Regions from separate parts of the Paracoccus sp. SSJ genome, predicted to be linked through region 2. Evidence: riboswitches for the same ligand, from Rfam matches in the RefSeq annotation. Region 2 holds a riboswitch; each other region holds the start of a gene.
The links. Region 2 has a riboswitch for cobalamin ahead of QPR87_RS12085 (ribonucleoside triphosphate reductase). Riboswitches for the same ligand answer to the same signal wherever they lie in the genome.
Positions count from the first base shown of each region.

Region 1 (4,102 bases), on a different contig from region 2:
ATGCGCTTGTCGTCCACCATCTCGGCATATTTCTCGGTGACCGAGATTTCCGAGAAGGGCAGGCCATAGACCTTTTCCACGTCATGGGGCGAGAACAGGTACATGTCCTCGTTGCGCTTGGCGAGTTCGAAGGTCACGTCCGGGATCACCACGCCCAGCGACAGCGTCTTGATGCGGATCTTTTCGTCGGCGTTCTCGCGCTTGGTGTCCAGGAAGCGCAGGATGTCGGGGTGATGCGCGTTCAGATAGACCGCCCCCGCGCCTTGCCGCGCGCCAAGCTGGTTGGCATAGGAAAAGCTGTCCTCCAGCAGTTTCATCACCGGGATGACGCCCGAGGACTGGTTCTCGATCCCCTTGATCGGCGCGCCGGCCTCGCGCAGGTTGGTCAGCATCAGGGCGACGCCGCCGCCGCGCTTGGAAAGCTGCAGCGCCGAATTGATGCCGCGGCCGATGGATTCCATGTTGTCTTCCAGCCGCAGCAGGAAGCACGAGATCAGCTCGCCCCGCGACTTCTTGCCGGCGTTCAGGAAGGTCGGCGTGGCGGGCTGGAACCGGCCCGACAGGATTTCCTCCATGAAGCGCATGGCCAGATCCTCGTCGCCGCGCGCGAGCGCCAGCGCGACCATGACCACCCGGTCCTCGTAGCGTTCCAGATAGCGCCGCCCGTCGCGGGTCTTCAGCGTATAGCTGGTGTAATACTTGAAGGCGCCGAGAAAGGTCGGAAAGCGGAATTTCCGCGCATAGGCCGCGTCCCAGATCCGGTGCAGGAAGGCGCGCGGATACTGGTCCAGCACCTCGGCCTCGTAATAGCCCTCGTCGACCAGATAGCCCAGCTTTTCGTCCAGCGAGTGGAAGAAGACGGTGTTCTGGTTGACATGCTGCAGGAAATACTGCCGCGCGGCCTTGCGATCCGCGTCGAAGCGGATGCGGCCCTCGCCGTCGTAAAGGTTCAGCATCGCATTCAGCGCGTGATAGTCCAGCTCGGCCTTTACGCCATCGTCAAGCATTCCGTCCCCCAGAATTTCGCAAGCCCCGCCTGAACGCGGGAAATGTCCAGATCAGTCCCCGCCAGCTCGAATCGATACAGCACGGGGACGTTGCACTTGTCAGATATCACCCGACCGGCCAAGGCGTATGTCGCCCCGAAATTCCGGTTGCCGGCGGCGATGACGCCGCGCAGCAGGGCCCGGCGGTCAGGATCGTTGAGAAAGCGGATCACCTGCTTGGGCACCGCGCCCCGACCCATCCCGTCGGCATAGGTCGGGCAGATCAGCACATAGGGCAGGGCGGGGGCGGGCATCTCGTCCCTGGGCGAGATCGGGATGCGCCCGGCCGGCAGGCCGAGCCGCGTCACGAAACGCGCCGTGTTCCCCGAGCCCGAGGAGAAATAGACCAGCCCGCCCATGGCCCCGGATCAGGACAGGCGGCCGATCATGTCCGGGCGGAACCCGGCCCAATGGGCTTCGCCGGCGATGACGACGGGAGCCTGGCGATAGCCCAGCGAGGCGACCAGTTCCATCGCCGCGTCATCCTCGGTCAGATCCACCAGATGGTAGTCCAGGCCGCGCGCATCCAGGGCGCGGGTCGTGGCGGTGCATTGCACGCAGGCGGGCTTGGAATAAACGGTGATGGTCATGCCTCGGCTCCTTTTGTTCTGTCGGCAAGAGGGGGCCGGGCCGATGGGCGTGCCATCCGGACCCTGTTCCAGCCCCGCGCCCGCCGCACGGTTTCGTCCTTTCGCGTCATGGCAGGTCTTCTGACTTGCGGGTCTCGGCTTGGCCGGCCTTCCCGGGGCGCGTGGCCCCAGTGGTGATCCGGCGTCGCTCTCCGCTTACAGCTGCGGGGGCAGTGCCGGCTTTTCACCGGCTTCCCTTTTCATCCCCGAGTCGGCCCCGGGACAACCATGACCCTTGCAGTTAGCCATGGGTCATGGCCGGGGTCAATCCATATTTAGTGGATAACTGCGTCCGCCATGGAATATCTGGTGGGCGCATCGATTCTGCCTGTCGCGGGGGATTTCCGGCTTCCGGCGATATCCCGGCCGGGGTATTGCGCCGCGTCCGGCCGGGCAGGCTGTTGGATTGCCGCAACACTCGCCTGTTTCGCAGTCGAAATGACGCAGCGTCATTTGACAAACTGCGACAATTGGCCCCCTTGCATGGGTTACGCGCGGCCAGGACGAGGCACTTCGTTCCCCTTCCGGCTCGTGACACCGCAAGCCATTGATGAGCCAGCACCTTCCTGTCGTTTCCGCCCTGAGGCGGTTGCGATTCATCTTTCGTGCCGGGATCAACCCATGAACAAAACCCATCCCAAACCGCCTGCCTCGGCGTCGGCCGCGCAATTGCTGCCGACCCTGGGCCTGCTTCCCGTGCTGGCCATCTCGGCCGGCGTAGCCGGCCCCGCCCAGGCGCAGGATACCGTAACCCTGGACACGGTGGTCATCCGCCGCCAGCAGGGCAACGAGGCCGAGACCAGCTACAAGGTCACCGAAAGCACCTCGGACAAGGCCACCGCGCCGTTGCTCGACACGCCAAGGACGGTGACCGTCGTCACCGGGCGCCAGATCGAAGAGCGCGGCCAGACCTCGGTCGCAGACGTGCTGCGCACCACGCCGGGCGTCACCCTGGGCGCAGGCGAAGGCGGCGTGCCGCAGGGCGTGCGCCCCTATATCCGCGGCTTCGAGGCCAGCCAGGACATGCTGGTCGACGGCATGCGCAACGCCTCGCGCACGCAATACGAGGCCTTCAACCTGGAATCCATCGAGATCAGCAAGGGCCCGGGCGGGGTCTATTCCGGTGCCGGCTCGACCGGCGGCACCATCAGCCTGAACAGCAAGATCCCGCAGCCGGGCGCCTTTGACGAGGTGGCGCTGTCCTACGGCACCGGCAACTATGTCCGCGGCACGCTGGATTCGAACCGCGAATTCGGCGCGATCGGCCTTCGCCTGAACCTGATGGCGCAGCGCGCCGACGACCTGGGCGGGCGCGACGGCGTCGAGTCCAGGCGGGTCGGCGTGGCGCCCAGCTTCAGCTATCGCCTGACCGATGACAGCAAGATCACCGCCGGGCTCTATTACTACAAGGACGAGGATACGCCCGATTACGGCGTGCCGATGTCCAATGCCACCACGCCGGCCGCATGGCGGCGCGGCTCGGGCACCCGCATCGACCCGTTCCTGCCGGTCGATGTCGATCCCGACACCTTCTACGGCCTGCACGCGCGCGATTTCCGCGACATCGAATCCGCCTCGGGCTATGTGAGGTTCGAGCATGCCTTCTCGGACAGCCTGCGGCTGACCACGGCGCTGCGCAAGGCACGCGACACCAACACCTATGTCGTGACCTCGCCGACCTCGGGCAGCGACGGCCTGGTGTCGCGCAGTTCCAAGGCTTCGGATCGGGTGAACGAGACGGTCTCGTTCAACGCCCAGCTTTCGGGCGAGGCACGGGCCTGGGGCGTCGAGCACAGCTTCGCGGTCGGCGTGGACATCGCCAATTCGCGTGCCACCACCCGCCGGCTGACGGTGACCAATCCCGACCCGATGCCGACCTCGCCCTATGAGAATCCGAACCCCGGCGCGCCCTGGGGCGGCAGCATCGAGCGCGGCGGCGAGAGCGGCTACAGCACCACCAGGTCGCGTGGCGTCTATGCGCTGGATACCATCACCTTCACCCCGCAATGGGAGGCGACGGTGGGGCTGCGCTGGGACGATTACAGCGTCGACAGCATTATCCATGCGACCGACACCACCCCGCGCGAAAGCCACGGCAACGATTCCGATTTCCTGAACGGGATGCTGGGCGTGGTCTACAAGCCGGTGCAGAACGGTTCGATCTATGCCTCGGCCAGCACCTCCTCGAACCCGGCGGGCGAGGGCGCGGGCACTGGTGGCAGCAATGCCTCGGACGATCTGGACAGCCTCGACCCCGAGCGCAGCGTGAACTACGAGATCGGCACGAAATGGCTGGTGCTGAACGACCAGCTCGAGCTGAGCGCGGCGCTGTTCAGGACCGAAAAGGACAATGCCCGCGTCACCAACGCCCTGGGCGAGACCGCGAATATCGGCAACACCACCGCCAGGGGCATCGAGCTGGGCTTT
Region 1 is NZ_JASSPE010000013.1:12,423-16,524, forward strand. It holds gene nrdE (class 1b ribonucleoside-diphosphate reductase subunit alpha) at 1-1,007, opposite strand, end outside; gene nrdI (class Ib ribonucleoside-diphosphate reductase assembly flavoprotein NrdI) at 989-1,405, opposite strand; gene nrdH (glutaredoxin-like protein NrdH) at 1,415-1,636, opposite strand; cobalamin riboswitch at 1,730-1,921, opposite strand; gene QPR87_RS14635 (TonB-dependent receptor) at 2,297-4,102, shown strand, end outside.
Region 1: it holds a riboswitch for cobalamin, as region 2 does, so the genes downstream of both, nrdH (glutaredoxin-like protein NrdH) here and QPR87_RS12085 (ribonucleoside triphosphate reductase) in region 2, are expected to answer to the same signal.

Region 2 (4,102 bases):
ACCGAGAATGTCGGCGTGACGGTGATGTAGGGCAGGCCGAAGTTCTCCAGTGCCCGGCGCACCAGCTTGCGGCAGGCCTCGGCCGAGGACAGCTGCGTGCCCATGTAGAGATGCAAGACCGTGCCGCCGGTGTATTTGCGCTGCAGCGCCTCTTGCCGTTCCAGCGCCTCGAACGGGTCGTCGGTAAAGCCGACCGGAAGCTGGCTCGAGTTTGTGTAGTAAGGCTCGTGTTCGGTGCCGGCCTGGAGAATGCCGGGGAAACGCTTGCGGTCCTCCTTGGCGAAGCGATAGGTGGTGCCCTCTGCCGGCGTCGCCTCCAAGTTATAGAGATGTCCGGTCTGTTCCTGGAAGGCGGTGATGCGCGCCCGCAGATGGTCGAGCAGCCGCAGCGCGAAGCCATGGCCCCAGCTCGTGGTGATGTCATGTGCATCGTCGGTGAAGTTGCGGATCATCTCGTTGATGCCGTTCACGCCCAGGGTCGAAAAATGGTTGCGCAGCGTGCCCAGGTAGCGCCGGCTATAGGGAAACAGCCCGTCGTCCATCAGCCGCTGGATCACCCGGCGCTTGATCTCCAGGCTGTCGCGGCCCAGGTCGAGCAATTCGTCCAGGCGACGCCGGAGCCCGGCCTCGTTGCCCTTGTGCAGATGGCCCAGCCGCGCGCAGTTGACGGTGACGACGCCCAGCGAGCCGGTCTGCTCGGCGCTGCCGAACAGGCCGTTGCCGCGTTTCAGCAGCTCGGTCAGGTCCAGTTGCAGCCGGCAGCACATGGACCGCACCATGTTCGGCTTGAGGTCCGAGTTCAGGAAGTTCTGGAAATAGGGCAGGCCGTATTTCGCCGTCATCGCGAACAGCAGCTTGGCGTTCTCGCTGTCCCAGGGAAAGTCCGGCGTGATGTTGTAGGTCGGGATCGGAAAGGTGAAGACCCGGCCCTTTTCGTCGCCGCGCGTCATCACCTCGATATAGGCGCGGTTGATCATGTCCATCTCGGCCTGCAAGGCGCCATAGGTGAAATTCATTGGCTGACCGCCGATCACGGGCACCTGGTCGCGCAGATCCTCGGGGCAGACCCAGTCGAAGGTCAGGTTGGTGAACGGGGTCTGCGTGCCCCAGCGCGAGGGGACGTTGAGGTTGAAGATCAGCTCCTGCATGGCCTGCCGCACCTCGGCATAGCCCAAGCCATCCTTGCGGATGAAGGGGGCCATATAGGTGTCGAAGGAACTGAAGGCCTGCGCGCCGGCCCATTCGTTTTGCAGCGTTCCCAGGAAGTTCACGATCTGGCCGATGGCGCTGGACAGGCGTTTCGGCGGCCCGGCCTCGACCTTGCCGGGGACGCCGTTGAAGCCCTCGGTCAGCAAGGTGCGCAGCGACCAGCCGGCGCAATAGCCGGCCAGCATGTCGAGGTCGTGGATATGCAGGTCGCCCCGGCGGTGCGCCTCGCCCATGGCAAGCGGATAGACATGCGACAGCCAGTAGTTGGCCACCACCTTGCCCGAGACGTTCAGGATCAGCCCGCCGAGCGAATAGTCCTGGTTGGCGTTGGCATTCACCCGCCAATCGGCACGGTTCAAGTATTCGTTGACCGACGAGGCGACATCGACGGCGACATCCCTTGCCGGCGCGGCGGGCGGGGGCGTAAGCGGCGCCGGCATCAACGCGCCCTCCCTTGCCTGCGGCTTGCTGCCGCCCTTGCGGTGCTGCGGACGGCGACGCCGGCCTCGGCAGGTCTGGTGGTGAAGAATGGCCGCATCTGTTCCCCGTGCTGCTGTGGGCGGGGCAGGCCAGGACGCATGGAGCCCTGCGGCGACAAGGCCGCATTGCCAGGCGCACCGCCGGGACACCCCGCCCGTGGTTCATCGTCATCGTCACGGCAGGTCTCCTGGCTCGCAGGTCGCGGCCCTTGCCGGCCTTCCCAATGCCGTGCGGCACCAGTGGCGTGATCCGGCGCAGGCTCGCTGCTTACAGTTGCGGGGGCAGCGCCGGCCTTGCTCCGAAAGGCGCACCGGCTTCCCTCTTCGCTTTCGGGCCGGATCGACCCGAAAGAACCGTGATGCCTACATATAGGGATTAAGGCGCCGTATCCGTCAAGATGTTGTATTGACCTGCGACACTTTGTCCAAGAGAGGAAGTCAGACCGCTCACAACAACGGGTGCAGCGGACCTGAAGCAGGCCGATACGGTTTTGTACATGCAAATTTTCTGCTCGTGGTAGAGCGTCGTACAATTCGGAACCGGCCAGTCCAGGCCCGATGGATCAGCAGGCTCTTAGAGAAGATGAATGCCCCGATCCTTGTCGGGGCATTCGTTCGCATCAGAAGGTCATCTTCAGGCCGATACCCAGCTCGCGTGGCTCGACCACGGTGGCCTCGAAGCCGCCGATCGAGCGGCTGGCCCGCAGATAGGTCACCGAGCGGTCGTCGAACAGGTTGTTGACATAGGCGAAGGCCTGCAGGTTCTCGCGCGGTTGCCAAGTCAGCCGGGCATTGGCCACGGTATAGGAATCGACCCAGGTGTCGCGGTCCTCGTTGTCGTCGGAATAATAGCCGTCGGTATGGCGCAGCTGGCCGCTGAGCCGCCATTCCGGGGTGATGTCCCAATCGGCCGCCAGCGAAAGCGTATAGTCCGGGGACCGGCCGAAGCGATGGCCCTGGTAATCCGCCGCCGCGCTGGTGAAGCGGCTGATCTCGGTATGCAACAGGCCCAGCCCCGCCTTGACCCGCAGATTGTCGCGCAGCAGATAGTCCATCCCCAGTTCCAGGCCATAGGACTTGGCGCGCTCGGCATTGACGGTGATCGAACTGCCGATGTTCTCGGGCAGGCTGGTCACGACATAGCGCTGCGCATCATGGAGCTGGGTGTAGAACAGGTTGCCGGTCAGTTCCAGCCGGTCGTCCAGCAACCGGGTGCGGCCGAAGATCTCGTAGTTCCACGAGGTCTCGGCATCGAAGGGCACGTATTCCCCGCTGGTCAGGTTCAGCGTCACCCCGCCCGGGTTGTAGCCCTTGCTGATCATGGCGCCGATGCGGGTCGACTCGTCCAGGTCATAGGCCAGCGCGATCCTGGGCAGCCAGGCGTCGAAGCTTTCGTCGTAATCCAGCACGTTCGGGGTAAAGCTCGACACGCCGCGCCGGGTGATGTCGTCGCGCTGATAGCGCAGCCCGCCGGTCAGGCTCCAGCGGTCGGCAAGGCGCCAGGTGGTTTCGGCGAATATCCCCAGGCTGTCCTTGCGGTCGTCATAGGTGGTGGTGCCGCGGTAATCCAGAAGCTCGTCCGAATCGGTGCGCGAGACGAACAGTCCCGCTACGCCGCTGATCCGGTCCTCGGGCGTCCCGAAGGTTACGCGCGTCTCGTTCGAGGTCACGTCCTGATCCAGGATCGCTGTGCCCGCGCTGACCGGCTCGGTCGAGCGTTTGACCCAGATGTCGGAATATTGCAGCTGGTTGAACAACGTCCAGCCATTGCCGAATTCATAGCTGACATCAAGGATGGTGGTGTTCGTGCGCAGCCGCCAGCTGGGATTCGAGGCGGTGGCGCTTTCCAGATCCTCATAGGGCTCGGTCGCGGCTTCCCAGTTCGGCCGGTTGGTCAGGCTGTGCGAGAAGGTCAGCTTGCCCTCGAGCCCCGGGATCTCCTGCGGCTGCCACAGCAGCTTGGCGCGGATGGTGCGGGATTCATGGTCCTGGTCGGTCGAGCCCACCGCGAAGTCGGGGTTGGTATAGTCGATGTAATTGTCGCGCGCCCAGTAGTCGACGGCGATGCGCCCGGCCAGATCCTCGGACAAGGGCCCCGAGGCCATCAGGCTGGCGCGGCGGCGGCTGTGGCTGCCATATTCCAGCTGCGCGGCGCCCTCGGGCTGGAAAGTCGGATCCTTGGTCTTGACGATGATCGCCCCGGCGATCGAGTTCGCGCCCTGGGTCGCGGTCTGCGGGCCGCGAAAGACCTCGATCGACTCGACGTCCCAAAGCGCCTGGCTGCCCCAGACGATCTCGTTGTAGCCCAGATAATGCCCGTCCAGATTGAAGGCCAGCCGCGGGGCCGTGCCGCCGAAGAAGGCCACCGCGCCGGAATTCGGACCCTCGCTGTCCTGCCCGCGAATGGTGGGGGC
Region 2 is NZ_JASSPE010000009.1:120,265-124,366, reverse strand. It holds gene QPR87_RS12085 (ribonucleoside triphosphate reductase) at 1-1,649, opposite strand, end outside; cobalamin riboswitch at 1,850-2,062, opposite strand; gene QPR87_RS12080 (TonB-dependent receptor) at 2,309-4,102, opposite strand, start outside.

Region 3 (4,102 bases), on a different contig from region 2:
GGCAAGGCAAAGCCGTCCTACCATTGCGCCGTCAGGCCGGCATAGAAGGTGCGGCCCTGGCCGTAATAGCCCCAGGCCTCGGAATAATCCCGGTCGAACAGGTTCACCACGCGGCCGGTCAGGCGCAGGTTTTCGGTCAGGTCGTATTGCGCGGCCAGGTTCACCGTCACGAAATCGGGCAGTTCGGTGGTGGGCGGGGTCCAGCTTCTGAACCATTCCTCGTCGTAATTGCCCGCGACATAGCGCAGATCGGCCGTGGCCGAGCCGCGACCCCCGGCAAAATCGCCCGTGGCGCGCAGCCCAAGCTGGTGGCGCGGCTGGCGCGGGATGGGATCGTCGTCTTCCGTGCGGGCGTCGGTATAGGTATAGGTCGCGCCCAGCCGCAGCCAATCGGTGGCTTCATAGTGCAGATCGGCCTCGAACCCCTTGCGCGTGCTGGTGCCGGCGATGTTTTGCGAGGTGGTGCCGGCCCCGACGATCATGTCCTCGACCTTGCTGGTGAACAGGGTCGCCCCCAGCGCAGCCCGTCCCGCTGCGAAACTCCAGTCGGCGCCGATTTCATAGCTGCGGCTGGTTTCCGGCGTCAGGTCCGGGTTGCCGCTATAGCTGCCCGGCGCATAGCCATAAAGCTCGAACATGGTGGGATTGACGATGGCCTTGCCGGCGGCCGCGCGCAGGCGCAGGTCGCGATCGGGCAATTGCCATGCGCCAGCGATGTTCCAGGTGGTCGCGTTGCGGAAATCGTCGTTGAAATCGCGCCGCAGGCCGGCCTGGATGCCGATCCCGTTGTCGAACTGGCCCTGATATTCCAGCGCGAGCGATCTGGTGTCGCGCTCATACCGGCCGCCCGGTGCATAGGAGCTCTCATAGATCTCGCGCTTCTTCTGCACCGCGAAATTGAGCTTTTGCGCGGAATTGCGGGCATTGCCGCCGTCCAGCGCCCATGTGCCGGTATACCTGAAATCCCGCAGCCGCGAGGCGTCGTCGTAATCCGGCACGCTGTCGTTGAAATGGTCCGTGGCCTGGTTGGAGCCCGAGACGGCGAAGCGGTTCAGCAGCCTGCCCCCCAGCGCCTCGGCCTCGATCCAGAGCGAGCCATAGGTTTCGTTGCGGTCGGCGGTGTGCGGTGTGTCGATCACATGGTCGTCGGGGGAATCCACCGGGTCGATCGCCCGGTCGTAGCCGTATTCCTGCCAGGTCCGGCGCAGGGTGAAGCCGGCGGTCACGGCCTCGGCGATGTCGTAGGAGCCACCGAGGGTCAGCGTCTCGCGGTTGTTGAACTCGGTATCGCCGCCGGGCGTGCGCGAGGCGTCCTCGCCATCGGTGCGGCGTGTCGCCGCCGAGAAGCTGATCTGGCCGCGCTCGCCCATGGCGCGGAGATGGGCGCTGGCGGCGCGGGTGCCCAGCCCGCCGATCTCGATCCCGCCGCCATAGCTCAGCCCCGGGACAGAGGCGCGGCGGGTGGTGATCGCGATCACCCCGGCGGCGGCATTGGCGCCGTAGATGGTCGATTGCGGGCCGCGCAGCACCTCGATGCGCTCGACATCCTCGGTCAGAAGACCGCTGAAGACATAGTCTCCGTTGCCGGGAGAGTTGGCCTCGACCCCGTCGATCAGCACCAGCACATGATTGGCTTCGCCCCCGCGGATGCGGACCTTGGTCAGGGTCTCGCCGGTCGAGGTCACGGCAAGCCCGGGCAGGTCGCGCAGCGCGTCCTGGACGGTGACGAAGCCGCGCTGCCGCAAATCCTCGGCGGTCAGGATGCTGTAGGCCCGGCCATAGGCGCTTTCGGCGACGGGCGACAGCCCGCCCGACAGGACCACCGGGTCAAGCATGACGGGGGCCTGGCCTTCCTGCCCCGTTGCGGCGGCGGGCAGGAGCAGGGCGGTGGCGGCCAGCAGGGAAGCCGGGGTTCTGAACAACATTCCAAAGCCTTTCCAGCGCGGGATCCGGCCCGCGATTTGCAGAACTGTCCTGCGGAAAGGCCAAGGGCAGCCCGGCCGCGGGATGGCGACTGTCACCTCTGCGGAAGGCCGCTTTCCAGACGCGCCCCGCGCCGGAAATGGGTGATCGCTGCGGCAGGTCTCCTGGCTGGCGGATCATCGCTTGGGCCGGCCTTCCCGGGGATCTTCCCAGTGGCGCCTTCGGCCTTCGCTCACCGCCTACAGTTGCGGGGGCAGCCCCGGCCTTGCCCGTCCGCATCGCGGCGATGGGCGCGCCGGTGTTCCCTTTTCATCCGGCAGATCGCGCCGGAACCGTAGCGGCCCCGCATTGCCGCAGCGGGGCGCCGGCTGTCAAGCGCCATCCTTGGCACCGGACGCGACATTCTGTCCGGCGGGGGCCGGCGGGCGGCGGAACCTGCCCCGCGGCCGCCGCATTGGGTCCAGGCATCCGTGCGCGAAAGGGAGGGCGGACAAACCGATGGCCATGCCGCAGATCCTGGCCGTGCTGATCCTTTGCGCGATGATGGCGATGTTCGTCTGGGGGCGGCTGCGCTACGACGTGGTGGCGATGATCGCGCTGCTCGCCTCGCTGGTGGCGGGCACGGTCAAGCCGGACGAGGCGTTTCGCGGCTTCAGCGACGATATCGTCATCATCGTCGGCAGTGCGCTGGTGGTCAGCGCCGGCATCTCGCGCTCGGGCGTGATCGAGGCGGTGATGCGCCGCGTGCTCCTGCGGTTGCGCAGGCTGCGCTGGCAGCTTCTGGTGCTGGTCGGCTCGGTCACCTTCCTGTCGGCGCTGGTCAAGAACATCGGCGCGCTGGCCATGCTGATGCCGGCGGCGCTGAAGATGGCGCGGCGTTCGAGGCATTCGCCCTCGGTCTATCTGATGCCGATGGCCTTCGGCTCGCTCTTGGGCGGGCTGATCACGCTGGTCGGCACCTCGCCCAACATCATCGTCTCGCGGGTGCGCGAGCAGATGACGGGCGAGCCCTTCACCATGTTCGACTATGCCCCGGTCGGCATCGGCCTGTCGCTGGTCGGGCTGGTCTTCCTGCAATTCGCCCATCGCCTGCTGCCCAGGGACCGCCGCGCCACCGCGTCGTTGAGCGAGGCGGTGAACATCAGCGACTATCACACCGAGGCCACCGTGCCCGAGGGCGCCGGCATCGTCGGCATGACGGTGGGCGATTATCTGGGCGCCGTCGACGGCGAGGTGGCCGTCACCGGCCTCATCCGGGGCGGCGCGCGCCGTGCCGTGACGCTGCCCGACACGGTGATCGAGACGGGCGACACGCTGCTTTTACGCGGCGAGCCGAATGCGCTGGAGCGCGCGGTGACCAAGCTGGGAATGGAGCTGACCCGGCAGGATGCGGCGGCCGAAGAGGGACTGCCCGCCGACAAGATCGGCGTCATCGAGGCGGTGATCGCGCCCGCCTCGCTGCTGGTGGGGCAAAGCGTGGGGCGGATCGCGCTGTTCGACCAGCACGGCGTGAACCTGATCGCCATCTCGCGTGCCGGCCATCGCATGACGCAGCGGCTCAGCCAGACGGTACTGGCGGCGGGCGACGTGCTGCTGGTGCAGGGGCCGATCGAGCTTTTGCCCGAGCGGATGCGGGTGCTGGGCCTCTTGCCGCTGGCCGAGCGCGACATCCGGCTGGGCGGGGTGCGCAAGCAATTGCTGCCGGTGCTGATCCTGGCGGTGGCCATGGCGGCGACGGCGGCGGGGCTGGTGCCGGTCGCCATCGCCTTTTTCGCCGCCGCCGTGCTGATGATCCTGACCGGCGCGATCAGTGCCGAAGAGGCTTATGAGGCCATCGAATGGCCTATCCTGATCATGCTGGGCGCGCTGATCCCGGTCAGCGAGGCGCTGCAAAAGACCGGCGTGACCGACCTGTTGGGTGCCTGGCTGTCGCAGGCGGCGATGGGCCTGCCGGTCTGGGGGGCGCTGACGCTGATCCTGGTCGCGGCCATGGCGGTCACGCCGTTCCTGAACAATGCCGCGACGGTGCTGGTCATGGCGCCGATCGCGGCGACTTTCGCCAGCCAGCTCGGCTATCGGCCCGATGCCTTCCTGATGGCGGTGGCGGTCGGTGCCGGCTGCGATTTCCTGACCCCCATCGGGCACCAGTGCAACACGCTGGTCATGGGGCCGGGCGGCT
Region 3 is NZ_JASSPE010000013.1:3,746-7,847, forward strand. It holds gene QPR87_RS14590 (ABC transporter substrate-binding protein) at 1-24, opposite strand, end outside; gene QPR87_RS14595 (TonB-dependent receptor plug domain-containing protein) at 18-1,925, opposite strand; cobalamin riboswitch at 2,061-2,275, opposite strand; gene QPR87_RS14600 (SLC13 family permease) at 2,422-4,102, shown strand, end outside.
Region 3: it holds a riboswitch for cobalamin, as region 2 does, so the genes downstream of both, QPR87_RS14595 (TonB-dependent receptor plug domain-containing protein) here and QPR87_RS12085 (ribonucleoside triphosphate reductase) in region 2, are expected to answer to the same signal.